Regions from separate parts of the Citrobacter sp. GW821-FHT07H02 genome, predicted to be linked through region 2. Evidence: predicted binding sites of a transcription regulator. Region 2 holds the regulator's gene; each other region holds the start of a gene.
The links. The regulator PurR, encoded in region 2, represses purine synthesis genes. The targets are predictions, from matches to a motif close to CANGCAAACGTTTGCNTG.
Positions count from the first base shown of each region.

Region 1: a site for PurR is predicted at 1,853-1,870, ahead of tusA (sulfurtransferase TusA). Genes of this name have one in related genera too.
Region 3: a site for PurR is predicted at 2,684-2,701, ahead of carA (glutamine-hydrolyzing carbamoyl-phosphate synthase small subunit). Genes of this name have one in related genera too.

Region 1 covers NZ_JBWKPZ010000002.1:271,766-276,008, reverse strand. The annotation lists gene zntA (Zn(II)/Cd(II)/Pb(II) translocating P-type ATPase ZntA) at 1-1,443, shown strand, start outside; gene tusA (sulfurtransferase TusA) at 1,547-1,792, opposite strand; gene AC07NP_RS04400 (7-cyano-7-deazaguanine/7-aminomethyl-7-deazaguanine transporter) at 2,027-2,692, shown strand; gene AC07NP_RS04395 (DcrB family lipoprotein) at 2,765-3,322, shown strand; gene AC07NP_RS04390 (MFS transporter) at 3,326-4,243, opposite strand, start outside.
Region 2 covers NZ_JBWKPZ010000003.1:48,529-52,771, forward strand. The annotation lists gene AC07NP_RS05475 (MFS transporter) at 1-1,162, opposite strand, end outside; gene cydH (cytochrome bd-I accessory subunit CydH) at 1,329-1,418, opposite strand; gene purR (HTH-type transcriptional repressor PurR) at 1,715-2,740, shown strand; gene punR (DNA-binding transcriptional activator PunR) at 2,737-3,669, opposite strand; gene punC (purine nucleoside transporter PunC) at 3,783-4,243, shown strand, end outside.
Region 3 covers NZ_JBWKPZ010000004.1:58,055-62,297, reverse strand. The annotation lists gene carB (carbamoyl-phosphate synthase large subunit) at 1-1,425, opposite strand, end outside; gene carA (glutamine-hydrolyzing carbamoyl-phosphate synthase small subunit) at 1,444-2,592, opposite strand; gene dapB (4-hydroxy-tetrahydrodipicolinate reductase) at 3,049-3,870, opposite strand; gene rihC (ribonucleoside hydrolase RihC) at 4,044-4,243, opposite strand, start outside.

The DNA of each region.
Region 1 (4,243 bases), on a different contig from region 2:
GCTACCCTGCAACCGGGGGATACGATTGAAGTTGCCGCCGGCGGCCGCTTGCCTGCCGACGGTAAATTGGTTTCCGGTTTCGCCAGTTTTGATGAGAGCGCGCTGACAGGTGAATCCATCCCGGTTGAACGGGCAACAGGCGAAAAAGTGCCCGCGGGCGCTACCAGCGTTGACCGTCTTGTTACGCTCGAAGTGCTTTCTGAACCTGGCGCCAGTGCGATTGACCGCATTCTGAAGCTGATTGAAGAGGCTGAAGAACGCCGCGCGCCGATCGAACGTTTTATCGATCGCTTCAGCCGAATTTATACCCCGGCGATCATGGCCATCGCGCTGCTGGTCGCCCTCGTTCCGCCGTTGCTGTTCGCCGCCTCGTGGCAGGAGTGGATTTATAAAGGACTGACGCTGCTGCTGATTGGCTGCCCGTGTGCGCTGGTTATCTCAACACCCGCGGCCATTACCTCCGGACTGGCCGCGGCGGCACGCCGTGGCGCGTTGATCAAAGGGGGGGCGGCGCTGGAACAACTGGGCAGAGTCACCCATGTCGCCTTTGATAAAACCGGTACGCTGACCATCGGGAAACCCCGTGTTACGGCTATCCATCCGGCAGCAGAAATCAGCGAGTCTGACCTGCTGGCGCTGGCGGCGGCGGTGGAACAAGGGGCGACGCACCCGCTGGCGCAAGCCATCGTCGCTGAAGCCCAAACGCGCAAGCTGAGTATTCCCGCCGCGCAGTCTCAACGAGCACTGGTCGGTTCCGGCATTGAAGCGTTGGTCAACGGCGAGCGCGTGCTGATTTGCGCGGCGGGTAAACAACCTGCCGACGCCTTTGCCGGGCAGATCAATGAACTGGAAAACGCCGGACAAACGGTGGTTCTGGTGCTGCGTAACGAGACGGTACTTGGCGTGATTGCGCTACAGGATACGTTGCGTGAGGATGCCCACACCGCCGTTAGCGAACTCAAAACGTTAGGGGTAAATGGTGTGATCCTGACCGGCGATAATCCGCGTGCCGCGGCCGCCATCGCCAGTGAACTTGGGCTGGAATTTAAAGCCGGGCTGCTGCCAGAAGATAAGGTCAAGGCCGTCTCTGCCCTTAACCAGCAGTCGCCGCTGGCGATGGTTGGCGACGGTATTAACGACGCCCCCGCCATGAAAGCGGCCACGATTGGCATCGCAATGGGAAGCGGTACGGATGTTGCGCTGGAAACCGCCGATGCCGCCCTGACCCATAACCGCCTGCGCGGGCTGGTGCAGATGATTCAACTGGCGCGCGCGACCCACGCCAATATTCGGCAGAACATCGCCATTGCGCTGGGGTTAAAAGGGATTTTCCTCGTCACCACGCTGCTGGGGATAACCGGCCTTTGGCTGGCGGTGCTGGCTGATACGGGGGCGACGGTGCTGGTGACGGCGAACGCACTGCGGCTGTTGCGAAAAGGCTAATGTGTTTGTGCCGGATGGCGGCGTTGCCTTATCCGGCCTACGGGCTGCACGTGGAGTATTATTCTTTGTAGGCCGGATAAGCGTAAGCGCCATCCGGCACCGCTTACTGTCCTTTACGGATCAAATAGCGATACGGCAGTGATTCCGTCTCTTTCGCTAACAGTTCATGTTCCATAAAGGTACAAAAACCAGGAATATCGCGGGTCGTTGCCGGATCGTCGGCGACAATCAACAGCGTTTCACCTGTCTGCATGTTGCGTACCGTTTTACGCACCATCATCACGGGTTCCGGGCAGCGCAGTCCCTGAGCATCAAGCGTATGGTCGGGGGTAGAAAGCAGATCGGTCATTATCGTCTCATTTACGCAAAAAACGGCGGTAGTTTACCCCCAGTTTGCGAGTAAGCCAATCAGGTTAACGATTGCGTAAAAAACAACCATTGCATTGCGTAGTTAAAGCAGTATCATGCGGCGGCTTGAAAATGTTAAGACGCGTTATTGGCGCAGCCCTTTGATTGGGGCCAGTAAAATAGCGTGTCGCACGAAATGGGTTCCCTCACCCCAATTTAATTAAAAAGGTACAATATGACGCAGTTCTCTCAAACGCAGCGCGTAAACGCGTTGTTCTGGCTATCGCTATTCCATTTGCTGGTGATCACCTCCAGTAACTATCTGGTGCAGCTCCCGGTTTCCATTTTTGGTTTCCACACCACGTGGGGCGCGTTCAGCTTTCCCTTTATTTTTCTCGCCACCGATCTGACCGTGCGTATTTTTGGCGCGCCGCTGGCACGTCGAATCATCTTTGCCGTAATGATCCCGGCGCTGCTGATCTCCTATGTCATCTCGTCGCTGTTCTATATGGGCTCCTGGCAGGGATTTGGCGCGCTGTTGCACTTCAACCTGTTTGTCGCCCGTATTGCCGCCGCCAGTTTTATGGCTTACGCGCTGGGGCAGATTCTGGATGTGCATGTCTTTAATCGCCTGCGCCAGAATCGTCGCTGGTGGCTGGCGCCGACAGCATCGACGCTGTTTGGTAACGTCAGTGATACGCTCGCCTTCTTCTTTATCGCTTTCTGGCGTAGCCCGGACGCGTTTATGGCCGAGCACTGGATGGAAATCGCCCTCGTCGACTACGCATTCAAGGTGCTGATCAGCCTTGTTTTCTTCCTGCCGATGTATGGCGTATTGCTGAATATGTTGCTGAAAAGGCTGGCAGATAAATCTGAAATCTCGGCATTGCAGACGAGTTAAAGGTTCATTTTCCGAGTTGTGATAAGATGGGTGAATGAGCCGTTATGGCCGTTTATCGAAAGGAAGAAGTCAATGCGCAATCTGGTTAAATATGTCGGTATTGGCCTGCTGGTTATGGGGCTTGCGGCCTGTGATAACAGCGATACGAAAGCTCCGGCAGAGGGTGCCACAGCGGAAAGTAACGCAACCGGACAACCTGTCAGCCTGATGGATGGCAAACTCAGTTTCTCACTGCCGGCAGAGATGACCGATCAGAGCGGCAAGCTGGGGACTCAGGCCAACAATATGCACGTCTATTCTGACGCCACTGGCCAGAAAGCCGTCATTGTGATTGTGGGCGACGACACCAAAGAAGAGCTGGCCGTGCTGGCGAAACGTCTGGAAGAGCAACAGCGTAGCCGCGACCCGCAATTGCAGGTCGTGACCAACAAATCTATCGAGCTGAAGGGCCACACGTTCCAGCAGTTAGACAGCATTATCTCGGCGAAAGGCCAGACCGCTTACTCTTCCGTCGTGCTGGGTAAAGTGGGCGACCAACTGCTGACCATGCAGATCACACTGCCTGCAGACGATCAGCAAAAAGCGCAAACTGCCGCTGAAAACATCATTAACACGCTGGTCATTCAGTAACGGTTAAGACGATGATACGGCCTCCTGCATTGTTGCCGGGGGCCGTTTTTTTAACCGCCAGGTCAACAAAAACGCAACCGCCACCAGTCCCGCCGCCGCCAGATAGATAACCGGCACACCCGCCCATGTCATAACCAGCCCGGCCAGTGGCCCGGTGACGCCCAACGATAAATCCATAAACACCGTATAGGTTGCCAACGCTGCACCCTGATTTTGTTGCGGCACCGCTTTCACCGCCACCACGCCCAGTGCCGGGAAAACCAGCGAGAACCCGGCCCCTGCCAGCAATACGCCGATTTTCGCCATCCACGGCAGTACCGCCATCCCCACCAGCAGCAGCCCGACGATTTCCACCGCAAAACAGATCATCGCCACATTTAAACCGCCGATCCGATTGATGCCATTGGGAAACAACAGACGCGTGCCGACAAACGCACAGCTAAACAGTGTGAGGGCGAATGCCGCACCATCCCAGCCTTTGGCGTCATAAAACAGTGTGATGAAGGTGGCGATCACGCCAAATCCGGCAGACGCCAGCGACAGGGCCAGGCCGTACAGCCAGACACGTCCGAGAACGGCGCGAAACGGCAAAGGTTTGCCTTTACTGGCTTTCACTGCTGGACGTGGAAGCGCAAACAACACCGCCAGCAAGGCGACGCCCATAATCGTCAGCGCCAGCCCTTGCAAACCTCCCCAGGCGTAGAACAGCACACCGAGCGGCGCCCCCATCGCCATTGCCCCATAGGTGACAATCCCGTTCCACGAAATCACCCGCCCAATGTGCAACGATCCCACTACCCCTACGCCCCACAGCGTGGAGCCAGTGCCCGCAAAGCTTTGGCCGATACCTAAGATCAGCCGTCCCAGACACAACAGCAGTAAGCTCGCTATCGGCCAACCGCTGGTGACGCCTGCCAAAAA
Region 2 (4,243 bases):
TGGCGACATAGGCCGTTTCAGGTTGCCTTCTCGCTGACACAAAGACCAGCAATAACGCCAGCCCTGCCACAATGGCGCCCATCACCGGAACAAAGCTATACCCCAGACCGCCGGAAATCACCGCGCCGCCTGCCGCCGCGCCTAACGCATTGCCAAGGTTAAATGCCCCGATATTCACCGACGAAGACAACCCCGGCGCTTCACTGGCGACACGCATCACGCGCATCTGCAAAGGCGGTACGACGGCAAATGTTGCCGCGCCCCACACCACCATACTGAACGCAGCGCCCAGATCGTTACGCGCCAGGAAAGGAATGGCCAGCATGATGACCATAAGCAGCAGTAAGAAACCTTTCAGCGTACCGTTGACGGAACGATCGGCCAGTTTGCCGCCAAAATAGTTGCCGATCGAAAACCCAACGCCGATCAAAACTAACATCGCGGTGACAAATGCCGGTGTGGCATGGGCAATGTTTTGCAGAACGGGTGAAATATAGGTGTAGAGGGTGAACATTGCCCCCGCGCCCAGCACGGTGGTCAGCAGCGCAGAAAGGACCGGTGGACGCAGCAAGACAGCCAGTTCTTTACGCACGTCCGGCCGTTCCCCTGCGCCACCTTTCGGCAGAGAGAAGAATAAACTGAGCATCGCGATCACCCCAAGTCCAGCGGTCGCTAAAAAGGACATCCGCCAGCCAATGGTTTCCCCAAGCCATGTGGCCGCAGGCACGCCGCCGATGTTTGCAATGGTCAGTCCCATAAACATCGTCGCCACGGCGCTGGCCTGTTTATGCTTCGGCACTACCCTGGCCGCCACGACCGAACCCAATCCGAAAAACGCGCCGTGATTAAGACTGGTCAAAATGCGCGATAGCATCAAGGTGGTGTAATCCGGCGCAATGGCCGACAGGACGTTGCCCAGCGTAAAAATGGCCATCAAAAAAATCAGCGCATTACGACGAGCACGGTGCGATAGCAACAGGGTCATCAACGGCGCGCCCACCATCACACCCACCGCATAGGCGCTGATGAGCATTCCGGCGGCGGGAATGGAGACATTCACGCCATGCGCAATGACGGGCAACAGCCCCATCGGAGAGAATTCCGTGGTCCCAATACCAAATGCGCCAATCGCAAGCGCCAGTAAGGGGTAATTGATTTTCATACGTTGACTCCGCTGCAGCGTGCCGCGAAGCGACACCCGATAAGAGCCAAAAGCATGACATCAATCACAAAAATAATAAAGTTAACAGAATGGCAAAAGACTTTTGCTGATTTAGTAACAATGAAGGGGTAACGAGATGAGGGAGAGCATGCTCCCTCACGGTAAATCAGTGCAGTGCGGCGGTCAGACCACCCGCTACGATCAGGCCCAGAACAATAATAGTGGTTACTAACGAAAACTTCAGATCGGTGCTCATCAAATTTGCTCCTTTTTATTCCCACACAAAAAGTGATATTGCGCATTTTTACACACTTGGATGTAAAAATCTCCCAGGATTTATATTGATAACCACTTTTAACTCTTCCCCTTTTCGTCAAGATCAGACAAAATTCCACGCTTACTTGATTAGCGTACCGGCCATTGACCCCCTCCTGACGTTTCGTGTCGTTTTCCCGGCGTGCCGCAACCCTGATGTTGCGATAAGGGTGTGTAAAGGCAAACGTTTACCTACAGTATTTTCAGGAGTTTGGATATGGTCTGGAGTGAAATGTAATGGCAACAATTAAAGATGTAGCGAAGCGAGCAAACGTTTCCACTACAACCGTATCACATGTAATTAACAAAACGCGTTTTGTCGCAGAAGAGACTCGCAATGCTGTCTGGGCAGCAATCAAAGAATTGCACTACTCCCCGAGTGCCGTCGCCCGCAGCCTGAAGGTGAATCACACCAAATCTATCGGTCTGCTGGCAACCAGCAGTGAAGCCGCCTATTTCGCTGAAATTATTGAAGCCGTTGAGAAAAACTGCTTCCAGAAAGGCTACACCCTGATCCTTGGCAATGCCTGGAATAATCTTGAAAAACAACGGGCCTACCTTTCCATGATGGCGCAAAAGCGTGTGGATGGTCTGCTGGTTATGTGTTCGGAATATCCAGAGTCTCTGCTCTCCATGCTTGAAGAGTATCGCCATATTCCAATGGTGGTTATGGATTGGGGCGAAGCGAAGGCTGACTTTACCGATACGGTCATTGATAACGCGTTCGAAGGCGGTTATATGGCCGGTCGTTATCTGGTGGAACGCGGTCATCGTGAGATAGGCGTCATTCCTGGCCCGATGGAGCGTAACACGGGGGCTGGCCGCCTGGCGGGCTTTATGAAGGCGATGGACGAAGCGCTGATAAAAGTCCCGGAAAACTGGATTGTACAGGGCGATTTTGAACCTGAGTCTGGTTATCGTGCAATGCAGCAAATCCTCTCTCAGACCCATCGCCCTACTGCGGTATTCTGCGGTGGCGACATCATGGCAATGGGGGCGCTCTGCGCTGCTGACGAAATGGGTTTGCGCGTACCGCAGGATATTTCGGTGATCGGTTATGACAATGTGCGTAACGCGCGCTATTTCACACCCGCACTGACCACTATTCACCAACCGAAAGACTCACTGGGTGAAACGGCCTTTAATATGTTGTTAGACCGTATCGTCAACAAGCGTGAAGAGTCGCAGTCTATTGAAGTCCACCCGCGACTGATCGAACGTCGTTCGGTTGCGGATGGTCCGTTCCGCGACTATCGTCGTTAAGCTTCCCCGGCGGGAACCTCTTCAGGTTCTCGCAACCACTCTTTATTCAGCGTTTCACTGTCGCCTAAATACTCTAGCAGCCAGGCTAATGCGGGCGACGTGTCATTTTGCTGCCAGGTCAGGCAGCATGCTGCATCCGGGAATGGATTCTCCAGGGTCAACGCGACCCATTTGCCACTGTCGACCCACGGTTTTGCAAAATGCGTAGGCACCATCCCGACACATAACCCGGCGGAAAGACAGGTTGCTGACGATTCCCAATCCGGTACGATCACGCGCTTTTGGTTGTCCAGCAGCCAGGTGATACGTTTAGGCAGTGTCCGTGACGTGTCTTCACGGACCAGCGACGGCCAGTTGCGCAACGTATCATCACTCAAGGGTCCGGGCATCGCCGCCAGGGGATGATGACTTGCCACCACGCAGCTCCAGCTCAACATTCCCATATCGCGAAAGGTATAGCGCCCGCCGACGGGGATCGCCTGCGTCGCCCCAATGGCCAGTTCCACGCGTCCGTCGGAAAGCGCATCCCAGACGCCGTTAAACACCTCCTGAGAAACGATCAGCTCGACGTCATCAAAGTGGCGATAGAAGTCGACAATCATCTGCCGGGTGCGTTCTGGTCGCACAATATTATCTACCGCGATAGGCAGTTGCCCTCGCCAGCCATTCGCAATCTGTTGGCACTGCTGGCGGGTGATCTGCATTTTTTTGATAACAGAGCGGCCTTCTTTTAAAAACCAGGCGCCGGCGGGCGTCAATTCCACATCCCGGTGGCGTCGTTCAAACAGGGGAACCGCCAGCCACTCTTCCAGTTGACGTACGGTGTAGCTGACGGCCGAGGGCACGCGATGCAGTTCCTGGGCGGCGGAACTGAAGCTACCATTGCGCGCGACAGCATCAACAACTTCAAGGGAATATTCTGACCACATATTCTGCCTACAAAAAATTTGAATTCAGTAGACAAATATTAGCGTTTCACAACAGGAATTTCACTCCCTACACTCTGCGGCAATGTCTTACTGATAAAAAAAGAGAATGTATTATGCAACCGGGAAAAGGGTTTTTAGTCTGGCTGGCGGGTCTCAGCGTACTGGGTTTTCTGGCAACAGATATGTACTTACCTGCATTTGCTGCCATTCAGGCCGATTTGCAGACACCTGCCTCTGCCGTCAGCGCCAGTCTGAGCCTGTTCTTAGCCGGGTTCGCCATCGCCCAGCTCGCCTGGGGTCCGCTATCCGATCGTTACGGTCGTAAGCCCATACTATTGCTCGGTTTGTCGATCTTCGCCCTCGGAAGTCTGGGTATGCTGTGGGTAGAAAGTGCAACAGGCTTGCTGGTTCTGCGCTTTATCCAGGCCATTGGCGTGTGTGCTGCTGCTGTTGTCTGGCAGGCACTGGTGACGGATTACTACCCGTCGCAAAAAGTTAACCGTATTTTTGCCACCATCATGCCGTTGGTCGGGTTGTCGCCTGCGCTTGCGCCATTGTTAGGCAGTTGGATCCT
Region 3 (4,243 bases), on a different contig from region 2:
TTTCTCTTCCAGACGTACCAGCTCTTCAATCTGCACCAGGAACCAGCGGTCGATGTTGGTCAGGTTAAACACGCCGTCGACAGACAGGCCGGCACGGAAGGCATCGGCGATGTACCAGATACGCTCGGCACCCGCGTCTTTCAGTTCGCGGCGAATTTTGGTCAGGGCTTCCGGGTCGTCGAGGCTGACTTTCGGGTCAAAGCCGGTTGCACCGACTTCCAGACCGCGCAGCGCTTTCTGCAGGGATTCCTGCTGAGTGCGGCCAATCGCCATCACTTCACCGACAGATTTCATCTGGGTGGTCAGACGGTCGTTCGCACCGGCGAATTTTTCGAAGTTAAAGCGTGGAATCTTGGTAACGACGTAGTCGATGGACGGTTCGAAGGAAGCCGGAGTACGGCCGCCGGTGATGTCGTTCATCAGCTCATCGAGGGTGTAGCCCACCGCCAGTTTCGCTGCCACTTTGGCAATTGGGAAGCCGGTTGCTTTAGATGCCAGCGCCGAGGAGCGGGAGACACGTGGGTTCATTTCGATAACGATCAGACGACCGTCTTTCGGGTTCACCGAGAACTGGACGTTAGAACCGCCGGTCTCAACACCGATTTCACGCAGTACCGCCATCGAGGCGTTACGCATGATTTGGTATTCTTTGTCGGTCAGCGTCTGGGCAGGCGCTACAGTGATGGAGTCACCGGTATGGATACCCATGGCATCGAAGTTTTCGATAGAGCAGACGATGATGCAGTTGTCGTTTTTATCACGCACCACTTCCATCTCGTACTCTTTCCAGCCAATCAGCGACTCGTCAATCAGCAGCTCTTTGGTTGGGGAAAGATCCAGGCCGCGCTCGCAAATCTCTTCGAACTCTTCGCGGTTGTAAGCGATACCGCCGCCGGTGCCGCCCATGGTGAAGCTTGGACGGATGATGCACGGATAACCAACGTCAGCGGCAACCGCCAGCGCTTCTTCCATGGTGTGTGCAATACCGGAACGTGCGGTGTCGAGGCCGATTTTCTTCATCGCCACGTCGAAACGGCGGCGGTCTTCGGCTTTATCAATTGCATCAGCGGTAGCACCAATCATGGTGACGCCGAACTCTTCCAGCACGCCCTGACGTTCCAGCTCCAGCGCGCAGTTCAGCGCCGTCTGACCGCCCATGGTTGGCAGTACGGCGTCTGGACGTTCTTTCTCAATAATTTTGCGTACGACTTCCCAGTGAATCGGCTCGATGTAGGTGGCATCGGCCATTTCCGGGTCGGTCATGATGGTCGCCGGGTTAGAGTTCACCAGAATAACGCGGTAACCCTCTTCACGCAGGGCTTTACAGGCCTGTGCGCCGGAGTAGTCAAATTCGCAGGCCTGGCCGATTACAATCGGACCAGCGCCAAGGATCAGGATGCTTTTTATATCTGTACGTTTTGGCATTGTCTTCTCGGCTCCTGATTATTTAGCGGTCTTACGGTATTGCTCGATAAGTTCGATAAAGTGATCGAACAGTGGCGCGGCATCGTGCGGGCCTGGGCTGGCTTCCGGGTGTCCCTGGAAGCTAAACGCCGGTTTATCGGTGCGGTGAATTCCCTGCAGAGTGCCATCGAACAGCGATTTGTGGGTCACACGCAGGTTAGCAGGCAGCGTCGCTTCATCTACCGCAAAACCGTGGTTCTGCGCGGTAATCATCACCACGTTGTTATCAATATCTTTCACCGGGTGGTTACCACCGTGGTGACCGAATTTCATCTTGATGGTTTTCGCACCGCTGGCCAGCGCTAACAGCTGATGGCCCAGGCAGATACCGAATACCGGAATCTCGGTCTGGAGGAATTTTTCAATCGCGTCGATAGCGTAATCACACGGAGCCGGGTCGCCAGGGCCGTTTGAGAGGAAAATGCCGTCCGGATTCAGCTTCAGGACGTCTTCGGCAGAGGTTTTCGCCGGGACAACCGTCAGGCGGCAGCCGCGGTCTACCAGCATGCGCAGAATATTGCGTTTGGCGCCAAAATCGTAGGCAACGACGTGGAACGGCAGCTCATCTTCTTTTTTGGCTTCTGGCAGTTCGCCTGCCAGTGTCCAGCTACCCTGAGTCCAGCCGTAGGTTTCAGCCGTGGTCACTTCTTTCGCCAGGTCCATACCATTCAGCCCCGGGAACGCTTTGGCTTTTTCTAACGCCAGCGTCGCATCAAGATTATCACCGGCGATGATGCAGCCGTTCTGAGCGCCTTTCTCACGCAGCAGGCGTGTCAGCTTACGGGTATCGATATCGGCAATCGCCACGATGTTATGGCGTTTCAGGTAAGAAGAGAGGTCTTCAGTATTGCGGTAGTTGCTGGCAATCAGCGGCAGGTCGCGAATGACCAGGCCTTGCGCATGTACCTGAGAGGATTCTGCATCGGCTTCATTGGTGCCGACATTACCGATATGGGGATAAGTAAGAGTGACGATTTGGCGGGAATAGGAAGGATCAGTGAGGATTTCTTGATAACCGGTCATTGAAGTATTGAAAACGACTTCCCCAACCGCCGAACCCGTTGCCCCTATGGCCCGACCGTGAAACTGGGTTCCGTCTTCCAGAACCAATAGCGCTGACTTAATCAAAACACCCTCCAGAGAATATTCACTCACTTTATTTGCATATTAATTCATTTTGATTGCATGAATCAATGCAAATTTGCTTACCCATGTATTTCTGGCAAACGGCGGCATTCTAGAGACAGACCAGACAAAAGTCTACCTGAAAGGGGAATTTTTATTATTATTTTACGTCACTGAGATAAATCGTGCGATTTAACAGGCAAAAAGATCAGCTAAGTCGTATCGGAAAACGCTTGCGCGATGAAAAGAGTATGGAAATACGCGTTCAAGATGAAAAAAGTAGACCATTTGGTCAAAATTTACATAAAACCAACATAAACAAAGACAAAAACACGAAATTTATAGCCACTCATGAAAAACAGATAACCAAACCAATAAAATAAAAGGGCAATAAAATATTGCCCTATGTAATCAATAAATTATGACTACAATGACCACATCACTAAGGGTAACTCATGCTTATAAATCATTTAAATTAAGCACATCTCGCATATCAAAAAGGCCATTTGATTTGCATTTTAACCAAATTGCCGATTTTACGGCTCCGTTAGCAAATGTCATGCGGCTGGATGCCTTATGCGTAATCTCAACGCGCTCGCCAATATCGGCAAACATCGCAGTATGTTCACCCACAATGTCACCCGCACGTACGGTAGCAAAACCAATCGTGCCGGGTACTCGCTCACCGGTATAGCCTTCCCGGCTGTAGACGGCGCAGTCTTTAAGATCTTTGTCCAGCGCATGGGCAATCGCTTCCCCCATCGCCAGTGCCGTACCTGACGGCGCATCCACTTTACGACGATGGTGCGCTTCAATAATTTCAATGTCGGCGTAGTCGCCCATTACTTTTGCCGCTTTTTCGAGAAGCTTCAGCATGACGTTGACGCCCACGCTAAAGTTCGCCGCAAACACAATTCCGATCTCCTGAGCGGCGTCGCGAATAGCCTGCTTACCAGCCTCGTCGAATCCAGTCGTACCTATCACCATGCTTTTGCCGTGCTGGCGGCAAAAGGCCAGATGCGTTAGCGTCCCTTCCGGGCGGGTAAAATCGATGAAGACATCAAAATCGTCTTTGATGGTATCAAGGCTGCTTTGTACGGTAACACCACACTTTCCGGCACCCGCCAGTTCACCAGCATCACTGCCCAGCAATGAGGAACCTTCCCGCTCCAGCGCCGCGCCCAATTGGACGCCTTCCATGCTCAGTGTCGCCTGAATCAACTGGCGTCCCATGCGTCCACCGGCTCCCGCGATGGCAACGCGGATATGTGCATCATGCATAGCTATTCTCTTTTGTTAATTTTACGTAAATCGTTTTCAGATTAACCAGCGCGCTGCCGCACCGCTAGCCAAAAACGTCGATAATTAGAATTTAATGATAAACAGGGTGAGATATCAGTAAAAGGCATGATGCATCGGAATAAGTCGCACCATACCGTTTGATACACCTGAATTTACGGAGCCAATGCCAGCACGTCTGCAACCCATTGCTGAAAACCAGCGACATCGATATCGAGGGCGACCTGTGCGTTTTCCGGTCTGTTCATCCGTCCCTCAATATCCACAACGGTTGTTCCGGCGGTATATTCCCCCTGCGTTTCTACCGCGACGAAGCACGGCTTGACGGTAAACAGATCCGGGCGAACCAGCCAGG